DNA from 2 places in the Luteimicrobium sp. NPDC057192 genome. Region 1 is predicted to be linked to the other one. Evidence: riboswitches for the same ligand, from Rfam matches in the RefSeq annotation. Region 1 holds a riboswitch; the other holds the start of a gene.
The links. Region 1 has a riboswitch for S-adenosylmethionine ahead of ACFT5B_RS01110 (methylenetetrahydrofolate reductase). Riboswitches for the same ligand answer to the same signal wherever they lie in the genome.
Positions count from the first base shown of each region.

Region 2: another riboswitch for S-adenosylmethionine. It lies ahead of ACFT5B_RS17835 (aminotransferase class V-fold PLP-dependent enzyme); the one in region 1 lies ahead of ACFT5B_RS01110 (methylenetetrahydrofolate reductase).

Region 1 is NZ_JBHUWD010000001.1:216,650-227,600, reverse strand. Features, by position in the region: gene ACFT5B_RS01130 (hypothetical protein) at 1-98, opposite strand, end outside; partial or broken gene ACFT5B_RS01125 (NUDIX hydrolase) at 238-318, opposite strand; gene ACFT5B_RS01120 (MerR family transcriptional regulator) at 590-1,369, shown strand; gene ACFT5B_RS01115 (PHP domain-containing protein) at 1,366-2,232, opposite strand; SAM riboswitch class I at 2,349-2,452, shown strand; gene ACFT5B_RS01110 (methylenetetrahydrofolate reductase) at 2,492-3,493, shown strand; gene metE (5-methyltetrahydropteroyltriglutamate--homocysteine S-methyltransferase) at 3,500-5,845, shown strand; gene ACFT5B_RS01100 (hypothetical protein) at 5,941-6,183, opposite strand; gene ACFT5B_RS01095 (VOC family protein) at 6,267-6,722, opposite strand; gene ACFT5B_RS01090 (helix-turn-helix transcriptional regulator) at 6,828-7,847, shown strand; gene ACFT5B_RS01085 (YdeI family protein) at 7,844-8,419, shown strand; gene ACFT5B_RS01080 (PhzF family phenazine biosynthesis protein) at 8,449-9,315, shown strand; gene ACFT5B_RS01075 (SRPBCC family protein) at 9,312-9,746, opposite strand; gene ACFT5B_RS01070 (DUF2630 family protein) at 9,743-9,991, opposite strand; gene ACFT5B_RS01065 (MFS transporter) at 10,094-10,951, shown strand, end outside.
Region 2 is NZ_JBHUWD010000047.1:12,340-23,290, forward strand. Features, by position in the region: gene ACFT5B_RS17825 (DUF1990 family protein) at 1-441, opposite strand, end outside; gene ACFT5B_RS17830 (VOC family protein) at 451-840, opposite strand; gene ACFT5B_RS17835 (aminotransferase class V-fold PLP-dependent enzyme) at 940-2,385, opposite strand; SAM riboswitch class IV at 2,425-2,567, opposite strand; gene ACFT5B_RS17840 (rhodanese-like domain-containing protein) at 2,826-3,263, shown strand; gene ACFT5B_RS17845 (O-succinylhomoserine sulfhydrylase) at 3,260-4,549, shown strand; gene ACFT5B_RS17850 (maleylpyruvate isomerase N-terminal domain-containing protein) at 4,629-5,270, opposite strand; gene ACFT5B_RS17855 (MBL fold metallo-hydrolase) at 5,307-6,128, shown strand; gene ACFT5B_RS17860 (MFS transporter) at 6,104-7,279, opposite strand; gene ACFT5B_RS17865 (type 1 glutamine amidotransferase domain-containing protein) at 7,459-8,022, shown strand; gene ACFT5B_RS17870 (DUF1345 domain-containing protein) at 8,095-8,739, shown strand; gene ACFT5B_RS17875 (hypothetical protein) at 8,717-9,373, opposite strand; gene ACFT5B_RS17880 (phosphotransferase) at 9,399-10,199, opposite strand; gene purQ (phosphoribosylformylglycinamidine synthase subunit PurQ) at 10,215-10,940, opposite strand; gene purS (phosphoribosylformylglycinamidine synthase subunit PurS) at 10,937-10,951, opposite strand, start outside.

The DNA.
Region 1 (10,951 bases):
TCCGGGACGTCGCCCGGCAGGGCGTCGACGCCGAACCAGCGGACGTCCTCGCTCTCGTCGCTCACGACGACCCGCTCGGTCGTGGAGGCGGTCGCCACGTACCCGACGTCCCAGTGCGCGCGGCACGCGCCGAACGCGGCGGCGAGCTCGTGCCGGTTGAGGTCGGCGGGGTCGTCCGTGACCAGCCGGACGTCGGCGAGCCCCCGACTCCTCGCGCGCCTCGCGGAGCGCGGCCTCGGGCAGGCTCGGGTCGGACGGCTCGACGTGCCCGCCGAGCTGGACCCAGAACTGCCCCTTGCGGTGGTAGCAGAGCAGCACGCGCGTGAGGTCCTCCGAGAGCAGGAAGGCGCTGGCGGTGAGGTGCTCGGGCCCGCCGTCGCGCCGGGCGGCCGCGTCGCCCTGCTCGGCCACGAACGCGCGGTAGGCGTCGCGGAGGGCGGCCTGGCCGTCGTCGGGCGCGGGCCAGGTGCGAAGGGTCCGCGCGAAGGCGGCGGCGGGAAAGGCGTCGGCAGCACTCACCGCTCGACCCTACCCACGCGCCGACGCACCCCTTGACCTTGACGCGACGTCAACTTCTACGCTCGAGGACATGAGCACGGAACGGTCGATCCAGGAGGTCGCGCGCCTCGCCGGCACGACGAGCCGCACCCTCCGCCACTACGACGACGTCGGCCTCCTCCCCCCGAGCCGGACCGGCTCCAACGGTTACCGCTACTACGACGCCGACGCCCTCGTCCGCCTGCAGCGCATCCTGCTGCTGCGCGACCTGGGCCTCGGGCTGCCGCAGATCGCGCGGGCCCTGGAGAGCCAGCCCGACGAGGTCCGTGCCCTGCGCACCCACGCCGCGTGGCTGCGCGCCGAGCAGGAGCGGATCGCGCGCCAGATCGCCACGGTCGAGCGCACGGTCGCCGCGATCGAGGAAGGAACCGAACCGATGGCCGAGCAGATGTTCGAGGGCTTCGACCACACGCAGCACCGCGAGGAGGTCGAGCAGCGGTGGGGCACGGACGCGTACGCGCGGAGCGACACGTGGTGGCGCGGGCTGTCCGACGACGAGCGTGCCGGCTGGCAGCGGCGCAGCGCGGACCGCGTCGCGGCCTGGCGGTCGGCGGCCGAGCGCGGCGTCGACCCGGCGTCCCCGGAGGCGCAGGAGCTGGCCCGGGAGCACGTGGCCTGGCTCGCGTCCATCCCGGGGACGCCCCGGACGCCGGACGGCACGGGCGCGCCGGACGCGTACGTCGTCGGGCTCGCGGAGATCTACGTCGCGGACCCGCGGTTCGCGGCGACCTACGGCGGGCAGGACGGCGCCACGTTCGTCCGCGACGCCCTGGTCGCGTTCGTCGAGGGCAGGTCAGGCGAGCGCGCCTAGCCGGTGCGGCCGAGCCGGACCCAGAAGTCCTCCGGGTCGCGGCCCGGCCGGAAGCCGAAGTGCTCGAGCATCGCGGTCGCCTCGGGGAAGTTCCCTGCCAGCGCGTCGGGGGTGTGGGCGTCGCTGCCGAACGTCACCGTCGTGCCGCCCTCCTCGGCCCACCACTGCGGGAGCCACGGCCAGAGCCGTCGGGTGTTCATCTCCAGGGCGCGTCCGCCCTCCGCGACCGCCCGTAGCGCGACCCGGAACTCCTCCTCGAAGGGCCGCGGGTCGAACGGCCCGAGGTCGTCGACCGGCCACAGCCGGACCGCGTAGTCGAGGTGCGTGACGACCTCGAAGACGTCGGAGCCCCGGACCATGACCGGGATCTCCGCGAGGTACGCGGACATGACGGCGGCCGGGTCGTGCTCCCGGTTCAGCGTGTTGGGCTCGGCCCGGCCCTCCCCGAGGTCCACCGTGTGGAGCGAGCCGAGCACGCGGTCGAGCGAGCCCAGATCCACGAACCGTGCCGCCTGCTCCCCGACGACGTGCGGCTGCCCGAGCTCGACGCCCGTGCGGACGCGGAGCTCGGGGAACTCGTGCCGCATCCGGTCGACGGCCTCGAGGTAGCCCGCGGCGTCGAGTGGTGCGAAGTCGACCCGGCCCGTGTCGTCGATGAAGCCCCGCTGGTGGGGCATGAGGTCCTGCGGCTCGGCGCGCCAGGTGCGCGGGACGTCGAGGTGCTCGGTGAAGAACAGCGCGGGCAGCCCGATCGCGACGGCGCGGGCGCACGTCGCGCGCATCCGTCCCACCGCGTCCGACGCCGGCCCCCCGGTGTCCCAGGACCACTCGCTGTGGACGTGGCTGTCAGCAGGCAGTGCCATCGGCGCGGTCCTCGTCCGTCGGCCGGGGCCGGTCGCCCCGCTGGTCAGCCCACGGTAGCCGTCTCATCACCCGGACGAACGCTGGTCCACGGAATGACCCGCGCGTAGCATCGACGTCACCATCCAGAGCGGTCGAGAGTCCTGGCTCGTCGACACCGCAGCAACCCCCCAACGGAAGCCTCCCGCGGGACGAGGGTGCTAACGCCAGGTCCGATGGAGACACAGTGTTCGTAGAGGCAATTGTTTCTGAGGCGTCCGCATGAGCGTCTCGCTGGCGTCGACCGGCCGCCCGACGGTGAGCTTCGAGCTCATGCCGCCGCGCAACCCGTCGGCCGCGCCCAAGTTCTGGGGCGTCGCCGAACGGCTCGTCGCCGCGCGCCCCGACTTCATCTCCGTCACCTACGGCGCGGCCGGGAACGACCGGCACACCGCGCGCGAGGTCGTCGCGCGCCTGCTCCGTGAGACGCCGGTCCTGCCGATCGCGCACCTGACCTGCGTGGGCGCGGCGCGGCACGACGTCGCCGAGGTCATCGACGACTTCCTCTCCGACGGCGTCCGGTCCTTCCTCGCGCTCCGCGGCGACCCCCCCGTGAACAACCCCGACTGGGCGCCCGACCCGGACGGCCTGACGTCGTCCGACGCGCTCGTGGCCCTGCTCCGCGAGGTCGAGGCCGAGCGCTGCGCCGCCCATCCGGGCGACGCGCTCCGCTCCGCCGCGCGCCCCCTGACCATCGCCGTCGCGACGTTCCCCGGCGGCAACCTGGCCGCCGGCACGACGCCCGAGCAGGAGGTCCGCCGGCTGCTCGAGAAGCAGCAGGCGGGCGCCGACTTCGCGATCACCCAGCTCTTCTACGAGGCCGACACGTACGTGTCGTTCGTCGAGGCGGCACGCGCCGCCGGGGTCACCATCCCGATCCTCGCGGGCCTCCTCCCCATGACCGAGCCGCGACGCCTGCACCGCGTCGAGGAGCTCACGGGCGTCCCGGTGCCTCGGCACGTCCTGCCCGCGCTCGAGGCCGCGCCCGACGACGAGACCCGCCACGCGATCGGCGTCGCCCGCACCGTCGAGCTCGCGCAGGCGGTGCTCGATGCCGGGGCGCCCGGGCTGCACATCTACACGTTCAACAAGCACGAAGCTGCACTGGACCTGCTCGAGGGTGTCCACCTCGGCGGCGAGCGCACGGGCACCGCACCGGTGCCCGGCGGCTCGGACCTGGCCAGAGGGCCGCGGGTCAGCGCATCCACCGAGAGAAACGGATGAACTGACATGACCCTTGCCCCGCTTCCCCCCGGCACGATCCTCGGCTACCCCCGGATCGGCCCGAACCGCGAGCTCAAGAAGGCCGTCGAGTCCTTCTGGGCGGGCCGCACCGACGCCGGCGAGCTCGAGGCCCAGGCCGCGGCGCTGCGCTCGCGCACGCGGGCCCGGCTCGCGGAGCTCGGCCTCGCGCGCACGGGCGCCGCGATCCCCGAGACGTTCTCGTTCTACGACCAGGTGCTCGACGCCGCCGTGACGGTCGGCGCACTGCCCCGCCGGTTCGACGGGCTCACCGGGCTCGACGCGTACTTCGCGGCCGCGCGCGGCACGTCCGGCGACGCCGGCGAGCGCGCACCGCTCGAGATGACCAAGTGGTTCGACACGAACTACCACTACCTCGTCCCCGAGATCGGCCCGGGCACGACGTTCGCGCTCGACGCGTCGCGCCTCGTCGCCCAGGTGACCGAGGCCCGGGCCGAGGGCTACGAGACCCGGCCGGTCGTCGTCGGGCCGGTGACGTTCCTGCTCCTCGCCAAGCCCGACGACGACGCACCCGCCGGGTTCTCGCCGCTGTCCCGCCTGGGCGACCTGCTCCCCGTGTACGCGGGGCTGCTCCGGGAGCTGCACGAGGCCGGCGCGACGTGGGTCCAGCTCGACGAGTCGGGGCTCGTCGCCGACCACCTGACCGACACCGCGGACGTGACGCCGGAGGCCGTGCTGGCGGCTGTCACCGAGGCGTACCGGGTCCTCGCGACGGAGCTCGACGCCGCCCGGCGGCCGGCGATCCTCCTTCAGGCGTCGTACGGCGACCTGGGCGCGGCGCTGCCCGTCGTCGCCGCGACGGACGTCGAGGCGGTCGCGCTCGACCTCGTCCGCGGCGCCCTGCCCGCCGCGCCGGTGGCCGGCTTGGAGTCGAAGACGCTCGTCGCGGGCGTCGTCGACGGCCGGAACATCTGGCGTGCGGACCTCGCCGCGAGGCTCGACGTGCTCGACCGGGCGCAGGCGGTCGGGGCGGGGGCCGTCGTCGTCGGGACGTCGACGTCGCTCCAGCACGTCCCGCACGACGTCGCGGGCGAGCGGTGGGAGGACTCGACCCTCGACGCGAACCTGCACGCGTGGCTGGCGTTCGCCGACCAGAAGGTGGCCGAGGTCGCGGTGCTCGCGAAGGCGCTCACCGACGGCGGGGACGCCGTCGCGGACGAGGTCCGGGCGTCGTCGGACGCCGTGGCCTCGCGCCGCGACGCCGCGGGCGTCCGCGTGGACGCCGTCCGCGCCCGCACGGCCGCGCTCTCCCGCCACGACTTCCAGCGCGGCGAGCACGACGCCCGGGTGGCCGAGCAGGCTGCCCGTCTGGCCCTCCCGCCCCTCCCGACGACGACGATCGGGTCGTTCCCGCAGACGGTCGAGATCCGCAAGGCGCGCGCGGCCCACGCCCGGGGCGAGCTGGCGACCGAGGCGTACGAGCAGGCCATGCGCGACGAGATCGCGCGGGTCGTGACGCTCCAGGAGGAGCTCGGGCTCGACGTCCTCGTGCACGGCGAGGCCGAGCGCAACGACATGGTCCAGTACTTCGCCGAGCTGCTCGACGGGTTCGCGGTGACGGCGAACGGCTGGGTGCAGTCGTACGGGTCGCGCTGCACCCGCCCGTCGATCCTGTGGGGCGACGTATCGCGGCCCGAGCCGATGACCGTGCGCTGGACGACGTACGCGCAGTCCCTCACCGAGAAGCCGCTCAAGGGCATGCTGACCGGCCCGGTCACGATCATGGCGTGGTCGTTCGTCCGCGACGACGTGCCGCTCGCGGAGACCGCGAACCAGCTCGGCCTGGCCCTGCGCGACGAGATCGCCGACCTCGAGGCCGCGGGGATCGCCGTCGTGCAGGTCGACGAGCCCGCGCTGCGCGAGCTGCTGCCGCTGCGCAAGGCCGACCAGGAGGCCTACCTCGACTGGTCGGTGGGGTCGTTCCGCCTCGCCACCGCCGGGGTGCGCGCGGACACGCAGATCCACACGCACCTCTGCTACTCGGAGTTCGGCGAGGTCATCGGCGCGATCGACCACCTCGACGCCGACGTCACGTCGATCGAGGCGGCCCGCTCGCGCATGGAGATCCTGCTTGAGCTGCGGGACGAGGGTTTCGGTCGCGGTGTCGGTCCGGGCGTCTACGACATCCACAGCCCGCGCGTCCCCTCCACGGAGGAGGTCGTCGAGCTGCTCGAGCTCGCGGTCAAGACCGTCGACCCGACGCTGCTGTGGGTGAACCCGGACTGCGGGCTCAAGACCCGCGGCTACGCCGAGGTGACCCCGTCGTTGGAGCACCTGGTGGCCGCGGCGCGCGAGGTCCGCGGGACGCTCTGACGCGCCGAGCGCGACGAAGCCGGCCGGGACGGGAGGGCGACGCACTCCCGTCCCGGGGCTGGTCTGGGGCGGGGAGCGCCGCCGCTCCCGCGGCGTCAGCGCTTGTGGAACGTCATCCCGATGAAGAACGGCGCGCAGGCCACGAGCAGGCCGAGGCTGAAGACCCACGCGTTGCCGTCGCCGTCGTCGCCCCACGACGCGCCGGCGCCCATGAGGAACACCCCGACGACGAACAGCAGGAAGAGCGGGACGAAGCGCAGCCACGCGCCCGGACGAGGGTCGACCTTGGTGACGGTGAACGGCTCGCGCGAGGGGGCCGGGGTGTTCGGGGCGGTCATGGGTCCCAAAATACCGCCCGCGTGCGCTCCCGGTCGCCCGGCGTCCGTGAGATGCCGGGGCGACCGGGGCCGCGCACCGTCGCTCAGCCCACGGCGGGGGACGCGACGTCGATCACCCAGGTGACCCCGAAGCGGTCCGTGAGCATCCCGAAGCCCGGGCTCCAGGCCGACGCAGCGAGCGGCTCGACGACCGTCGCCCCGTCCGCGAGGCCCTCCCAGCAGGAGGCGGCCTCGTCGAGGCGCTCGGCTCGGACCGAGACGAAGAACGGCTGGTCCGTCACCGTCAGCCCGTTCTCGCGCCGTGCCGAGCCGCGGGCCGGACGGCTCCCCCCGGGGACGTCGTAGGCCATGAGGCGGAGCCCGCCCGGGGTCTCGAGCCGCCCGAAGACGACCTTCGCCGCGTCGGGCGCGTCCTGCGGCATGCCGAGCTGGGCGTACGTGGTGACGTGGACGTCGCCGCCGAACACGGTCCGGTAGAGCTCGAGCGCCGCGCAGGCCGTGCCCGCGAAGTTGAGGTGCGTGGTCGTGGTGAGTGCCATGGTCGGTCCTCCGTCGGGGTGGGGACGGCCGGTGCGGCCGTCCTCACCGACGCTCGCAGCGGTAGAGGACGGATCGTGTCCGCTACTGCGCGCAGGATGGAAGGCATGAGCGACCCGTCGGCGCGCCTCCTCACGCTCCTCTCGTTGCTGCAGGCCCGACGCGACTGGCCCGGGGAGGCCCTCGCCGACCGTCTCGCCGTGAGCACCCGCACCGTGCGGCGCGACGTCGACCGGCTGCGCGCGCTCGGCTACCGGGTCGACGCGGTCAAGGGTCCCGACGGCGGCTACCGGCTGGAGGCCGGGTCGGAGCTCCCGCCGCTCCGGTTCGACGACGACCAGGCCGTCGCGGTCGCGATCGCGCTGCGGAGCGCGCCGACGACCGGCGCCGACATCGACGAGGCCGCGGAGAGGGCCCTGGCGACGGTGCGGCAGGTCCTGCCCTCGCGCCTGCGGCACCGGGTCGACGGCGTGCGGTTCGCCGCCGCGGCACCGGCCGAGCGCGCGGACCCGGCGGTCCTCGCGGCCGTGAGCGAGGCCGTGCGCCGCCAGCGGGGCCTCCGCTTCTCCTACGGCGACCTCGACGCGCCGGCACGGCACGCCGAGCCGCACGGCCTCGTCGCCCGCGGCGGCCGGTGGTACCTCGTCGCGTGGGACGTCGACCAGGACGACTGGCGCATCTTCCGCGTGGACCGCCTGGTGCCCCGGACGCCGGGCGGGGGCCCGTTCGTACCGCGCCCCGTCCCCACCGGCGACGTGGTCACGTTCGTCGCGGCGCGGGCGAAGGGCGCGACCGACGAGGACGCCTGGCCCTGCCGCGGGCGGTTCGTGGTCGACCTGCCGGCGTCGGACGTCGCGCCGTGGGTGCGCGAGGGCGCGGTCGAGGCCCTCACCGAGCGCTCGACGCTCGTCTCGTCCGGGTCGTGGTCGTGGGCGGGTCTGCTCGCGGACGCCCTGCGGTTCGACGCCCCGTTCCGCGTCGTCGGCCCGGACGCGTTCGCGGCGGCCGCGGGTGCGCTCGCGGCTCGGCTCGCGCGGGCGACGTCGGCCGGGGATGCCTGGAAGAAGACCCCGCCCGACGGCGCGGCGTCGCCCGTGTCCCCGGCCCCTGGGAGGGTGGACGCATGAGCGAGCAGGAAGCCGCCCCGCCGTTCGTCGTCGCCGACCGCGCCGCCTGGCGCGCGTGGCTCCACGAGCACGAGGACCTGAGCGACGGCGTGTGGCTCGTGATGGCGAAGAAGGGCGTCACCGACCCGACGTCTCTGACCTACGCGGAGGCGCTCGAGGAGGCGCTGTGCAGTGGCTGGATCGACGGCCAGCGCCGGAGCCGCGACGAGACCACCTTCCTCCAGCGCTTCACGCCGCGCCGCGCGCGGTCCCTCTGGTCGAAGCGCAACGTCGAGGCCGTCACGCGCCTCGACGCGGAGGGCCGGCTACGCGAGCGAGGGCGCGCCGAGGTCGCGCTCGCCCAGGGCGACGGCCGCTGGGACCGCGCCTACGCCGGGCCGGCCACGGCCGAGGTGCCACCCGAGCTCGCCGAGGCCCTCGCCCGGGTGCCCGCAGCGCAGAGGGCGTTCGACGCACTCAAGAGCTCCGAGCGGTTCAGCGCGCTCCATCCCGTCCTGACCGCCGCCAGCGACGCGACCCGTGCGCGACGCATCGAGGCGCTCGTCGCGCGCCTCACGGAAAACCACGCCTGAGAACCGCCGACCGCGCCTAGGGTGGGCGCGTGAGCACCTTCCCGTACCGCGAGGTCGACGTCTTCACGCACGAGCCGCTGCTCGGCAACCCGGTCGCGGTGGTGCACGACGCCGTCGGACCGGACGACGACCGGATGGCCGCGTTCGCGCGCTGGACGAATCTCTCCGAGACGACCTTCCTGCTGCCCCCGACGCCTGAGGGTGCGGCGGCCGGCGCCGACTACCGGCTGCGGATCTTCACGCCGGGCGGCGAGCTGCCGTTCGCGGGCCACCCGACGCTCGGCTCGTGCCGCGCGTGGCTCGAGGCGGGCGGCGTCCCGCAGCGCGACGGGGTCGTCGTGCAGGAGTGCGGGGTGGGGCTGGTGACGCTGCGGCGCACGGGCGACGAGCTCGCGTTCGCTGCTCCCGACCTCCTCGCCGACGAGCCGCTCGAGCCCACCACCCTCGACGCGTTCGTGACGGCGCTCGGCATCCCCGCGAGCGCCGTCGTCGACCACCGCCTGCTCGACAACGGCCCGGGCTGGCGGGTCCTGCTGCTCGACTCGGCCGAGCGCGTCCTCGCGATCGACGCCGACTGGTCGGGCGTCGACTCGTCGGTGCACCGCGCGATCGGCGTCGTCGGGCCGACGGACGCGACCGACCCCACCGCGCCCGCGTTCGAGGTGCGCGGCTTCGTGCCCGGCATCTCCGTCCCCGAGGACCCGGTGACGGGCAGCCTGAACGCCGTGATCGGGCAGTGGCTGACGTCGACGGGCCGGGCACCCGACCGCTACGTCGCCCGCCAGGGCACCGCGCTCGGACGCGACGGGCGCGTGCACGTGAGCCGCGACGAGGACGGCACGGTGTGGGTCGGCGGCGGCACCGTGACCTGCGTGAGCGGGACCGTCACGCTCTAGCGTCCCGCCGCGCGCTCCTCGACGATCTGCGCGAGCGTCTCGAGGTCCGCGCGCACCGCGGCGGCGTCCCGCTGGAGCTCCGCGTCGGTCATCCCGCGGCGCCGCACGACGAACACGATCTCGGACCCTCCGGGCGCGGGCACGACGCGCAGCGGGTTCGACGTGGTGCGGCCGTCGGGCTCGACGACGTCGTGGTCGAGCACCCCGAAGGCGTTGGCCGGCGCGAAGCGCAGCTCGACGCGGCCCATGGGCGAGTCGGCGAACCAGCGCCCGTCCTCGTGGACGACGCCGGCCGCGAGCCCCGCGGCCCAGGCGGGCAGGTTCGCCGGGTCGGACGCGTACGCGTAGACCTCGTCGGCCGGGCGCGCGACGAGGACGCCCACGTACCGCGACTCGTGCTCGGCGGCTGCGGCGTGCGGGTCGGCCGTCACTCGAGGTAGCCCTCGACGACGCTGCCGGGGCGGACCTGGGCGTCGTCGGGGTTCCGGCCGGCGTCGCGGAGGGCGTCGCGCTGGCGGAGCAGGTCCCAGCACCGGTCCAGCTCGGTCTCGACGGCCTGGAGCCGCGCGTGCTCGTCGGAGGCGCTGAGCCCCCCGGCCGCGAGGCGGGAGCGGAGGTCCTTCTCCTCGTCGACGAGGGAGGTGATCGTGCGGCGGATGTCGAGGTCGTCGGCCATGAGCCCACCGTAGTTCGCGTGCGCGCCCCGGGCGCGGGTGAACCGACTCCTCGTTCCGCCCCAACCCTTGCCAACCCTACTTTGCAGAATTATCTTTGCAACATGTCCTCTGCACTCGGCCGTCCGTTCTACCGGCTCTGGGGCGCGTCGCTCGCGTCCAACCTCGCCGACGGCCTCATGGCCGCAGCCGCGCCGCTCCTCGCGCTCCGGCTCACCGACGACCCGTTCGCGGTCTCCGCGATCACCGCGGCGAGCTTCCTGCCGTGGCTGCTGTTCGCCATCGCTTCCGGCGGGCTCGTCGACCGGCACGACCGCCGCCGCGTCATGGGCACCGCGAACACCGTGCGGTTCCTCGTCGCCGCGAGCGTCGGGATGCTCGTCGCGACGCACCACCTCCCCCTGTGGACGCTCGTCGTCGCGGTGTTCGTCCTCGGCAGCATGGAGACCGCGTTCGACGGCGGAGCCCAGGCCCTCGTCCCCGCGGTCACGCCGCGCACGCACCTCGACGCCGCGAACAGCCGCTTCCAGGCGGGCGAGATGGTCATGCAGGGCTTCGTCGCGATGCCCATCGGCGCCGCGCTCTTCGCGCTCTCCGAGCCGCTGCCGTTCGCGCTGTCCGCGCTCACGTTCGCAGGCTCCGCCGTGCTCGCGCTCACGCTCCCCGCGGCCGCCGCGCGCGCCCGGTCCGCGGACACCCCGACGACGTCCCCCGCCTCCCCGGGCACCGCACCGACACCGGTCCCCCGGCGGGGGTTCGTGCACGAGCTCGTCGAGGGCGCACGCTTCCTCTGGCACCACGCCACCCTCCGGCCGCTGTGGATCTTCTCGACGCTGACCGCGACCGCCCTCACGTTCGGCCAGGGCGCGCTGATCGTCTACGTCGTCAACGGGCTCGGCATCCCCCAGGGGTTCGTCGGAGCGTTCACGGCGCTGGCCGCGGTGGGCGGGCTCGTCGGCGCG
Region 2 (10,951 bases), on a different contig from region 1:
GATCCGCCCGGCCGGTCCGGCCACGCGCAGCGCCCAGGCACGAGGCTGCGACCAGGCGGCGACGTCCCCGCGGACGTCGCCGTCGTCGTCGAGGAGGACCGCGAAACGCTCGGTGCCCTCCTCGGCGTGGTCGGGCTCGGTCGCGTAGAGCACCCACGCCGCGCGGTCGTCGCGGCCGGCGTCCACGACCAGGCACGTGCCGCCCAGCGGGAGCGGGCCGAGCCGGACCCGCACGCGCACGCCCACCGCCGCCCGGACGGGGGCGCCCCCGGACGGGTCGCTCACGCGCACGCCCGCGCCGTCGTGCATGCGCCAGGTCGCCAGCGCGTCCGCCGCGCGCGCGAACGCTTCGGGCCCCCGCCCGACGACGCCGCTCACGTGCAGCGGGTGGGCGCGGTCGAGCGCGGGGCCGGGCCAGGCGGCACGGGGGTCGGGCAGCACGCTCGGAGGCTACTCCAGGGACATCCCGGTCTCGACGTTGAGGATGTTGCCGTCCGGGTCCGTGAACCAGGCGGCGCGGGTCTCCCCGTCGACGAGGACGCCGTCCTCCCAGGTCCCCTCGGGCACGTCGAACGTCAGGAGCTCGACCCCCGCGGTACGGAGCGCCGCGACCTCGGTGTCGAAGGCGTCGGCCGCGATCTGGAACGAGATCCCGGTCGCCTTGTTCGTGCCCGCGAACGACGACGTGTAGACGAGGAAGCCGCCGGACGGGGTGCGGTAGACGACGCCGTCGGGGCCGACCACGGGGTCGGGCAGCCCGAGGGTGTGCTCGTAGAAGGTGCGCGCCCGGTCGAGGTCGGTGACCGCGAGGACCGGGATGGCGGTGTGGTCGGTGAGCATGGCGCCCTCCACGGCGGGCCGACCGACCCTCGGCCGTCCGGCCGTTCCTCCCAGGCTAGGAGCCCCCGGTGAGGACCGGGAGCCCCGCGGCGGGTGATCTCAGTCGAGCGCGGGACCGCAGCCCGCGGACTCGGCGATGAACCCGGCCGCCGCGGTCGCGACGAGCCCCGACAGCCCCGATGCCTCGGGCAGCGGGCGGGGGTCGTCCTCGACGACCCACAGCCCGTCGACGACGGCGTACGTCGCGGTCGGCCCCTTGGTCACGAACGTCTCGAGCGCGCTGATCAGCCGCTCGACCTCCTCGCCGCTGGTGCCGACGCCCACGCTCGCGCGGATCGCGCCCGCGGCGTGGCCGAGGCGGCGCAGCAGCGGGTGGGCGCAGAACCGGCCGTCGCGGACCCCGATGCCGTGCTCGGCCGAGAGGTACGCGGCGACGAGGCCCGGGTCGTGGTCGTCGACCGAGAACGTCACGACGCCGACCGGGTCGGCGGCGTCCTGCCAGACCCGCACGACGCGCACCCCGGGGATCGCCTCCAGGCCCGTGACGAGCCGGTCGCGCAGCACGCGCTCGTGCTCGCGCAGCGCGGCGTCGTCGACCTCGCCCAGGGCGCCGCACGCCGCCGCGAGCGCAACCGCTCCCAGGACGTTCGGCGACCCGGCCTCGTGCCGCGCGGGCGCGGGGTGCCAGACGACGTCGGTGGTGGTGACGTTGCGGACCGCGCCGCCGCCCGCGAGGTACGGCGTGCCGGTGTGGAGCCAGTCGCGGCGCCCGACGAGCGCACCCGCGCCGTAGGGCGCGTACGTCTTGTGGCCGGAGAACGCGACGTAGTCGACCCCCGTCGCCGCGAGCGAGAACCGGCGGTGCGGGACGAGCTGCGCGCCGTCGAGGAAGAGGCGCGCGCCGGCGTCGTGCGCGAGGGCGACGACGGCCGCGACCGGCAGCGACTCGCCCGTCACGTTGGACGCTCCCGTGACCGCGACGAGCGCGTACGGGTCGCCGGCCGCGGCGGCGTCCGCCAGCTCCGCACGCAGCGCGTCGAGGGTCCCGGCGACGGTCGGCGCGGCCTCCAGCGTGGTCGCCCGGACGGCGCCGTCGCCGGCCGCGCCCTCGCCGCGCCACGGGAGCAGGTTCGCGTGGTGCTCGGTGTCGAGGACGAGCACCCGCCCCGGCGCACCCGACGCGGCGGCCGGCACGCAGCCCGCGAGGAGGTTGGTCGCGTCGGTGGTGTTGCGCACGACGATCGTGACGTCGTCCTCGCGGGCCCCGACGAACGCGCCGACCGCCTGGCGCGAGGCCTCGTAGAGGGCGGTCGAGACCTGGGACAGGTACCCGGCGCCGCGGTGCACGCTCGCGTAGAGCGGCAGGACCTCGGCGACCCGGTCCGCGACCGAGCGCAGCGCGGGCGCCGACGCGGCGACGTCGAGGTTGGCGTAGGCGACGCTGCGTCCGTCGACGAGCGGGACGAGGGTGTCGGAGCCGACGACGGGCAGCAGCGGCCCGGCGGTGGACACGGTCGGACAGGTCAGGGTGTCGGTGGTCGTCATGGTGCCTCCAGCGGTCAGGGGGCACGGCCGGGACGGCCTACCCCGCGCTTGCCCGACGCCGCCACGGCGTGGGCCTGGTCGTCACCCGGGGCACCCCGCCGCGAGGGGAGGGTTGCCGGCCAGCGAGCCGGGGCTTGTCCGCGCACGCCCGCGGGGCGTGGAGGTCGCTGGCGCTCATGACCTGGTGCCCATGGTCCGGGAGCGCCGCGAGCCGTGTCAACGAGCGGGCGTAACGTCTCGTGATGTGGGACGGCGCGGCTGCCGCGCGTACGATCGCAGGGTCCATCCGGAGCGGCCGAGTGACGTGGCACGACGACGCCGCAGCAACCCGCGGACCTGTCATCCCTCGGGCGCGCCTCGAGACGTACAGGCCCGGTCGAGGGTGCTAACGCCACGACCGATGGCGCGCGTCGTGCGCGACGCGCCGAAGGAGGCCCCCCATGAGCGTGACCGCCCGACCCGCCGACGGCTACGCCGGCGACATCACCCCCCAGCAGGCGTGGGACCTGCTGCGCGACGACCCGTCCGCCGTGCTCGTCGACGTCCGCACCGACGGCGAGTGGCGCGCGATCGGCGTCCCCGACACCGCCGAGCTCGGCAAGGAGACCGTGTTCGACGAGTGGGTGACGGGCGACGGCCGCCCCAACCCCGCGTTCCTCGACCAGCTCACCGCGGCCGGCGTCGAGGCGGGCGCGGGCCCGGTCGTGTTCCTGTGCCGCTCCGGCCAGCGCTCCATCGGCGCCGCCCGCCTCGCCACGCAGGCCGGGATCGGCCCCTCGTACAACGTCCTCGAGGGCTTCGAGGGCGCGCCCGGGCTCGACGGCGTGCGCAACCGCGAGGGCTGGAAGGTCGCCGGCCTCCCCTGGAAGCAGCAGTGAGCCCGTCCCCGCTCCCCGAGGGCGGCGTCCCCACCGGGCCCCGGGCCAACGAGGTCCTCTTCGGCGGGTCGGGCCGCGGCCCGCTCCCCGCGACCGCGCGCCCCGCGACGCTCGCCGTCCGCGGCGGCCACCGCCGGTCCGACTACGCCGAGACGTCCGAGGGCCTGTTCCTCACGCAGGGCTACGTCTACGACTCCGCCGCGGACGCCGAGGCCGCGTTCAAGGGCGAGCAGGAGCGCTTCGTCTACTCCCGGTACGGCAACCCGACGGTCCACACGTTCGAGGAGCGCCTGCGCCTCATCGAGGGCGCCGAGGCCTGCTACGCGACCGCGTCCGGCATGTCGGCGGTCTTCACGGCGCTCGCGGCGCTCGTCGGGCAGGGGTCGCGCATCGTGTCCGCGCGCGCGCTGTTCGGCTCGACCGTCGTGATCTACGAGGAGATCTTCGCCAAGTGGGGCGTCAAGGTCGACTACGTCGACGGGCACGTCCTCTCGCAGTGGGAGGAGGCGCTCGCCACCCCCGCCGACGTCGTCTTCTTCGAGACGCCGTCCAACCCCATGCAGGACCTCGTCGACGTGCGCGCGGTGACCGACCTCGCGCACCGCGCGGGCGCCGTCGTCGTGCTCGACAACGTGTTCGCGACGCCCGTGCTGCAGAAGCCGCTCGAGCTGGGCGCCGACGTCGTCGTGTACTCGGCGACCAAGCACATCGACGGGCAGGGCCGCGTGCTCGGCGGCGCGATCCTCGGGACGGCCGAGTTCCTCGAGGGGCCGGTCCAGACGTTCGTCCGGAACACGGGGCCGTCGCTGTCGGCGTTCAACGCGTGGGTGCTGCTCAAGGGCCTCGAGACCCTGCCGGTGCGGGTCCGTGCCCAGAACGACGCCGCGCTCCGGGTCGCGACCGCGCTCGAGTCCCTGCCCGGCGTCGGGCGTGTGCGCTACCCGTTCCTCGACTCGCACCCGCAGGCCGAGCTGGCCCGCGCGCAGCAGACCGGCGGCGGCACCGTCGTGACGTTCGACCTCGACGTCCCCGAGGGTACCGACCCCGACGACGCCAAGAAGCGCACGTTCGCGTTCCTCGACGCGCTGCAGGTCGTCGACATCTCGAACAACCTGGGCGACGCGAAGTCCCTCATCACGCACCCCGCCACCACGACGCACCGCAAGCTCGGTGCGGAGGGGCGGGCCGCCGTCGGGATCGCGGAGACGACCGTGCGCCTGTCCGTGGGCCTCGAGGACCCGCTCGACCTGATCGAGGACGTCGAGCAGGCGCTCGCCGCCCGCTGACCCCGCGAGGTACCCCGGCATCCCGTCTACTTCGCGACGTGCACCGGATGCCGGGGTACGTCGCGAGATGGGCGGGGGCTCAGCCCCAGGCGGGCAGCTCGGGGAGGTCCGGCCCGCCGCGGCCCAGGAGCCAGGCGAGGACCTCGTGGTCCGCGAGCCCGTCGGGCACCGCGACGCCCGGCGCGCGCGTCGGGAGCAGCGTGAGCTCGTCGGGCAGGAAGGTGCGAGCGAAGTCGCCCGGCCACTGCCCGCTGTGGTGGTCGCCGCCGAGGTCGAGCCGGTGCACCTCGACCTCGCGCCACCGCGACATCAGGAGCCGCATCGCCGGGTAGCTCTCCTGCGGCGTCGACACCTCACCGGCCCACACCTCGTCCGGGAGCGCGGCGAGCGTGACGTCGCACGCGACCGCGCTGACCTCGACGTCCGCGACGAGCGCGCCCCAGTCCCGGCCGGCGCCCGCCTCGATCTCCGCGGCCCGCCCCGCTCCCCCGCCGACGTACTTCTCCGTCGTCACGCCGATCGCTGCGGCCACGGCCATCCGCGCCGTCGCGTCGGCGTGCCGGGCCACGTGCGTGAGCAGGTGGCCGACGGTCCAGCCGGGCAGGCGCGTCGGCGTCTTCGGGTCGAGCGGCTCGAGGTCGAGGTCGTCGAGCAGACGGCGCTGCGAGTCGGTGATGCGGGCGAGGTAGAGCTCGGCCTGGTCGGGCGACGCGATAGTCATGGCCCCATCCTCCCGCGCCCGGGCCAGGATGGGACCGTGACGACCACGACTCCTGCCTCGACCCTCGTCCGCGCCGACAACCCCGGCCCCATGACCCTCGACGGCACCAACACCTGGGTGCTCCGCGCCCCCGGCGCGCGGGGCTGCCTCGTGGTGGACCCCGGGCCCGACGACGCAGCCCACCTCGCGAGGGTCGCGGAGGTCGCGCTCGGCGACGGTCGTGGCTGGGTGGCGGGCGTCGTCGTGACGCACCGGCACGCCGACCACACGGCCGGGGCAGCGCTGTTCGCCGGGGCGGTCGGAGCGCCGCTGCGCGCCGCGCTGCCCGAGCTCTGCTCGCCGGGTGAGGCGCCGCTGCAGGACGGTGAGGTGCTCGACGTCGACGGGCTGCGGGTCGTGGTCGTCATGACGCCCGGGCACACGTCGGACTCGGTGAGCCTCCACCTCCCTGACGACACCGCGGCGGGCGCGATCCTCACGGGCGACACCGTCCTCGGGGCCGGAAGCACCGTCCTCATGGAACGGGACGGCGGCGACCTCGGCGACTACCTGGCCTCCCTCGACCGGCTCGCCGCGGTGTGCGCCTTCTCGGGACCGCCTGTCGTCGGCCTCCCCGGCCACGGGCCGGTGATCGAGGACCTCGCCGTGCGGGTCGCCGCGTACCGGGCGCACCGGCTCGAGCGTCTCGACGAGGTGCGCGCCGCGCTCGACACCCTCGGCCTGCGGGCCGTGACGGACGACGCGGTGGTGAGCGCCGTCGTCGGGCGGGTGTATCCCGACGCCGGACCCGGGCTGCTCCCCGCGGCCGAGCAGAGCGTCCGCGTGCAGCTCGCCTACCTCGCCCGCGGCGAGGACTGACCGGCAGCCGGCAGGGGTCGCAGGACGAGCGCCGCGAGCACCGCGGCCGACACCGCGAGCCCGCCCACGAGGGCCCCGAGCGCGCCCCACCCGTGGGACGCGAACGCATACCCCGCGAGCCAGCCGACCACGCTCGACCCCGCGTAGTAGAAGAGGTTGTACAGGCTCGTCGCCTGGGCCCGGCCCTGCGGCGCACGCTGCCCCGTCCACCCCGACGCGACAGCGTGCGCCCCGAAGAACCCGGCGGTGAAGACCACGAGCCCGACGAGCACGACCGGCAGCCACGGGACGAGCGTGAGCGCCAGCCCGACCAGCTCGACGGCGACGGACCCGACGAGCGCCGTCCGCCGCCCGAGCCGCTCGACGAGGCGCCCGGACGCCCGCGACGACACCGTCCCGGCGAGGTAGGCGAGGAAGAGCAGGCTGATCGCGGTCTGCGGGAGGTCGAACGGCGCCTTCTCGAGCCGGAACCCCAGGTAGTTGTAGACCGCGACGAACCCGCCCATGAGCGCGAAGCCCTGCCAGAAGAGCACGAGCATGTCGGGGCGCCGGAGGTTCGCGAGGAGGTTGGCGGCGAGCCCGGGGCCCGTGCCGCGCGGCGCCGGCGCGAATCGGCGCGCCGGCGGGACGAGCGTGAGGAAGACGGCCGTCGCCGCGGCCGCGAGGAACGCGACCGTCGCGACGCCCCACCGCCAGCCCACCGCCTCGCCGACCGGCCCGGCGACGAGCCGGCCGAGCAGCCCACCGATCGTCGTGCCCGCGACGTACGTGCCGGCGGCGCCCGGCACGTGCAGCCGGTGCACCTCCTCCGCGAGGTACGCGACCGCGACGGCGGGCAGCCCCGCGAGCGCGGCACCCTCGAAGAACCGCACGACGAGCAACGGCCCGAGCCCGGGGACGAGCGGCACGACGAGACCCAGCACCGTCGCCGCCACGGTGCTCACGCTCATGGCCCGCACGCGCCCCCACCGGTCCGCCACCGCGGACCACGGCACGACGGCGGCCGCGAGCCCGAGCGTCGCGGCCGACACGGTGAGGGCGGCGCGAGGCGCGCTCACCCGCAGGTCCGACGCGAGCAGCGGGAGCACGCCCTGGAGCGAGTAGAGCTGCGCGAACGTCGCCACCCCTGCCGCGAACAGCGCGACCAGGATGCGCCGGTACCCGCGGGACCCCCGGGTGTGCCCCTCCCACGACGACGGCGCTGCTGCGGGTTCCGTGGTGGGTCGTCCTTCCGTGGCGGGGGATGCCCGTCCACGCTAACGCCGTCGGCGGTGCGACCGACCACGGACCGTGCCTACGGTGAAGAACACCACACCGAAGGGAGCGCACCATGCCTGACGCCGACCTCGACGGCCGCCGCGTGCTGGCGATCGTCACAAACTACGGGGTGGAGCAGGACGAGCTCGTCGTGCCCGTCGAGCACCTGCGTGACGACGGCGCCCAGGTGACCGTCGCGGCCGTCTCGGCCGACCCGGTCCAGACGCTAGTGGGCGACAAGGACCCGGGCCGCGTCGTCCTCCCCGACACGACGATCGCCGAGGCGGACCCCGACGACTACGACCTGCTGCTCGTCCCCGGGGGGACCCTCAACGCGGACAGCCTCCGCCTCGACTCCGACGCGCTCGACGTCGTCCGCGCGTTCGCCGACGCCGGCAAGCCCATCGCCGCGATCTGCCACGGCCCGTGGGCGCTCGTCTCGGCGGGCGTCGTCGAGGGCAAGGACATGACCTCGTACGCCTCGCTGCAGACGGACCTGCGCAACGCGGGGGTCGCGTCGTGGACGGACACGTCGGTCGTCCGCGACGAGACGCGGTACCCGCTCGTCACCTCGCGGGACCCCGGCGACCTCGACGACTTCCTCGCCGCGATCGACGACCTCCTCGGCGCCGGCTGACGCCCCGCGCACCCTGACGGAACGCCCGCGCGGCACACCCGGGCGACCCGGCCCGGATGCTTGACTGGCCCCGTGACCTCCCCCGACGTCGCGGGGCCCCGCGACCGCGTCTCCCCCGCGGCGCGTCTCACGGTCGGCGCGCTGACCGGGGTCGTCGTCGGCGCCCTGTGCGGGCTCGTGCTCCCCGTCGGGCTCGCGGTGCTGCTCGCCTGGTGCACGGTCGCGCTGTCGTTCGTCGTGTGGACGTGGGCGACGGTCTGGCCGATGGACGCCGCCAGCACCGCCGCCCACGCGACGCGCGAGGAGCCGACCCGCACCGCGACGCACGCCATCGTCGTCCTGGCGGCGCTCGCGAGCCTGGTCGGCGTCGCGTTCGTGCTGCTGGGCTCCAACGTGAGCAGCAAGGCGTGGGCAGCCGCGGTCGCGGTGCTGAGCGTCGTGTCGTCCTGGGCCGCCGTCCACACGCTGCTCGCGCTCGGCTACGCGCGGCGGTACTACGGCGAGCCGCAGGGTGGCATCGACTTCCACCAGACCGAGCCGCCGCGCTACTCCGACTTCGCGTACGTCGCGTTCACGGTGGGGATGAGCTACGCGATCTCCGACACCGACGTCGGGTCGTCCGCGATCCGGCGGCTCGCGCTCGGGCACGCGCTGCTGTCGTACCTGTTCGGCACGGTGATCCTCGCGGCCCTCATCAACCTCGTCGCGGGGCTGTGAGGTCCGTCTTCACGGCCGCGACGACGTCCTCGAGCGGGATGACCGCACCGCGCAGGCCGCCGGGAGTCGCGTGGAACGTGGCGTTGCTGCCGTCGCCGTCGGGCCCGACGGACGCGTAGCCGAGCGCCGTCCGCACAGCCACCGCGCCGTCCGTGCGGTCCGGCCCACCACCGAGGAACAGGACGACGTCCGCGTCGCGGCCCGGGATCTCCGACTCCAGCGGGAAGCCCTGGTAGCCGGCCGTCGGCGTCGTGTCGGTCGCGGCGCAGCCCTGGGGGTCGATCACGGGGATCATGACCTCGAGCTGCTGCCCGTCGTTCAGGCGGGGCTCGCCCGGCCGCACGGCGACGACGTCGTCGACGGTCACGTGGAACATCTCCATGACCGTCGCGTGGGACTCGTCCGGCGGTTCCTGGCTGGCCTGGGCCGCGTCGTCCATGACGTGCCCGCGGACGACCGCGTCCGTGAAGGTGTCGAGGCTCTGCAGCGACGTGTACCCGGCGGCGTCGATGACGCAGTGGTCCGACGAGCCGCCCGAGCCCGCGGCGCAGCCCGCCAGCAGCGCGACCGCGACCGCGGCGCCCACAGCCCCGGCGGCGACCACCGATGCCCGGACCCGGCCCCCACGCGTCATGGGACCGACGCTAATCGAAACGCGGTCAGGTCGCGTCCCACAGCGCCCGGTAGTAGGCGGTGCGGTCGACGTCGGCCCCGGTGCCGTAGGCGGCGAGGAGCTCGTCCTCCCAGCCCGGCCCGTAGTTCCACCCGGTGCTGTACGTCGCGACGGCGAGGTCGGCCCAGCGGTCGGCGACGCCGAGCGTCCCGAGGTCGACGTGGGCGAGCCAGCGGCCGTCGTCGCCCAGGAGGGTGTTCGGTGCGCACGCGTCGCCGTGGCACACGACGAGGCGCTCCGGCTCGGGGGCCTCGGCGGCCAGGCGGTCGAGGAGCGCGGGGTCCGCGTCGGGGCGGGTCCGCCCCCGGGCGACGCGCGACGCGACGCCCCAGTCGAACGGGCACTCGGCGACGGGCAGGGCGTCGTGCAGGGCGCGCAAGCCCTCCCCGATCGCTCGGACCGCGGTGCGCGGGTCCGACCGCCACCGCTCGCTCACCGCGCTCTCGCCCGCGAGCGCCGCCGTCACGAGCCAGGTCGCGCCGTCGTCGTCGGTGCCGGCGTCGAGGACGCGCGGGACGGGGGTGAACCGCCCCGCCCACGCGAGGCGCTCGGCCTCGGCCGCCAGGTCGAGCTCGGCGGCCCGGTCCGTCGCGGGCGCCCACTTCACGAACCGCGCCCGCGGCCCGTCACCGAGGCGGAACGTCAGCCCGCCGACGGCGTTCTCCCACACCGCGGCGACTACGTCGCCCGCGGCGAGGCGCGTCACGACCGCAGGCACGGCGACGTCGGGCGCGGGCGCGCCGGCGAGGTCGCTCGGTACGTGCGGAGAGGCGTCGACGCCCGTCACGTCAGCAGTCGACGCTCAGGCGGCGACGAGGTGCGCGAGGACCGAGGTGAAGAACGCCAGGCCGTCCGTGCCGGCACGCGGACCGTCCGCCGCGGCAGGGCCGAAGCCGGCCTCGACCGCGTGCTCGGGGTGCGGCATGAGCCCGACGACGTTCCCGCGCTCGTTCGTGACGCCCGCGATCCCGCGGCGTGACCCGTTCGGGTTCCAGCCGTCGTAGCGGAACACGACCCGGCCCTCGCCCTCGAGCTCGTCGAGGGTGTGCTCGTCGGCGACGTACTGGCCGTCCTGGTTCTTGAGCGGGACGACGATGCGCTGGCCCTGCTCGTACTCGTTCGTCCAGGCCGTCGACGCGTTCTCGACGATGAGCGGCTGCTCACGGCAGATGAACGACAGGTGGTCGTTCTTGATCATCGAGCCGGGCAGCAGGTGCACCTCGGTGAGGACCTGGAAACCGTTGCAGATGCCCAGGACGGGCAGGCCGCCGTGCGCGGCGTCGACGACCTTCTCCATGACGGGCGCGAACCTGCTGATCGCCCCGGCCCGCAGGTAGTCGCCGTACGAGAACCCGCCCGGCAGGACGACCGCGTCGACCCCGTGCAGGTCCGCGTCACCGTGCCACAGGGACACGGCCTCGGCACCCGCGAGCCGGACGGCGCGCGCGGCGTCGCGGTCGTCGAGCGTGCCGGGGAAGGTGATGACGCCGACGCGAAGGCCCTGCGCGCCGGCCTCGGCGGTGCTCACGCGAGGCCCTC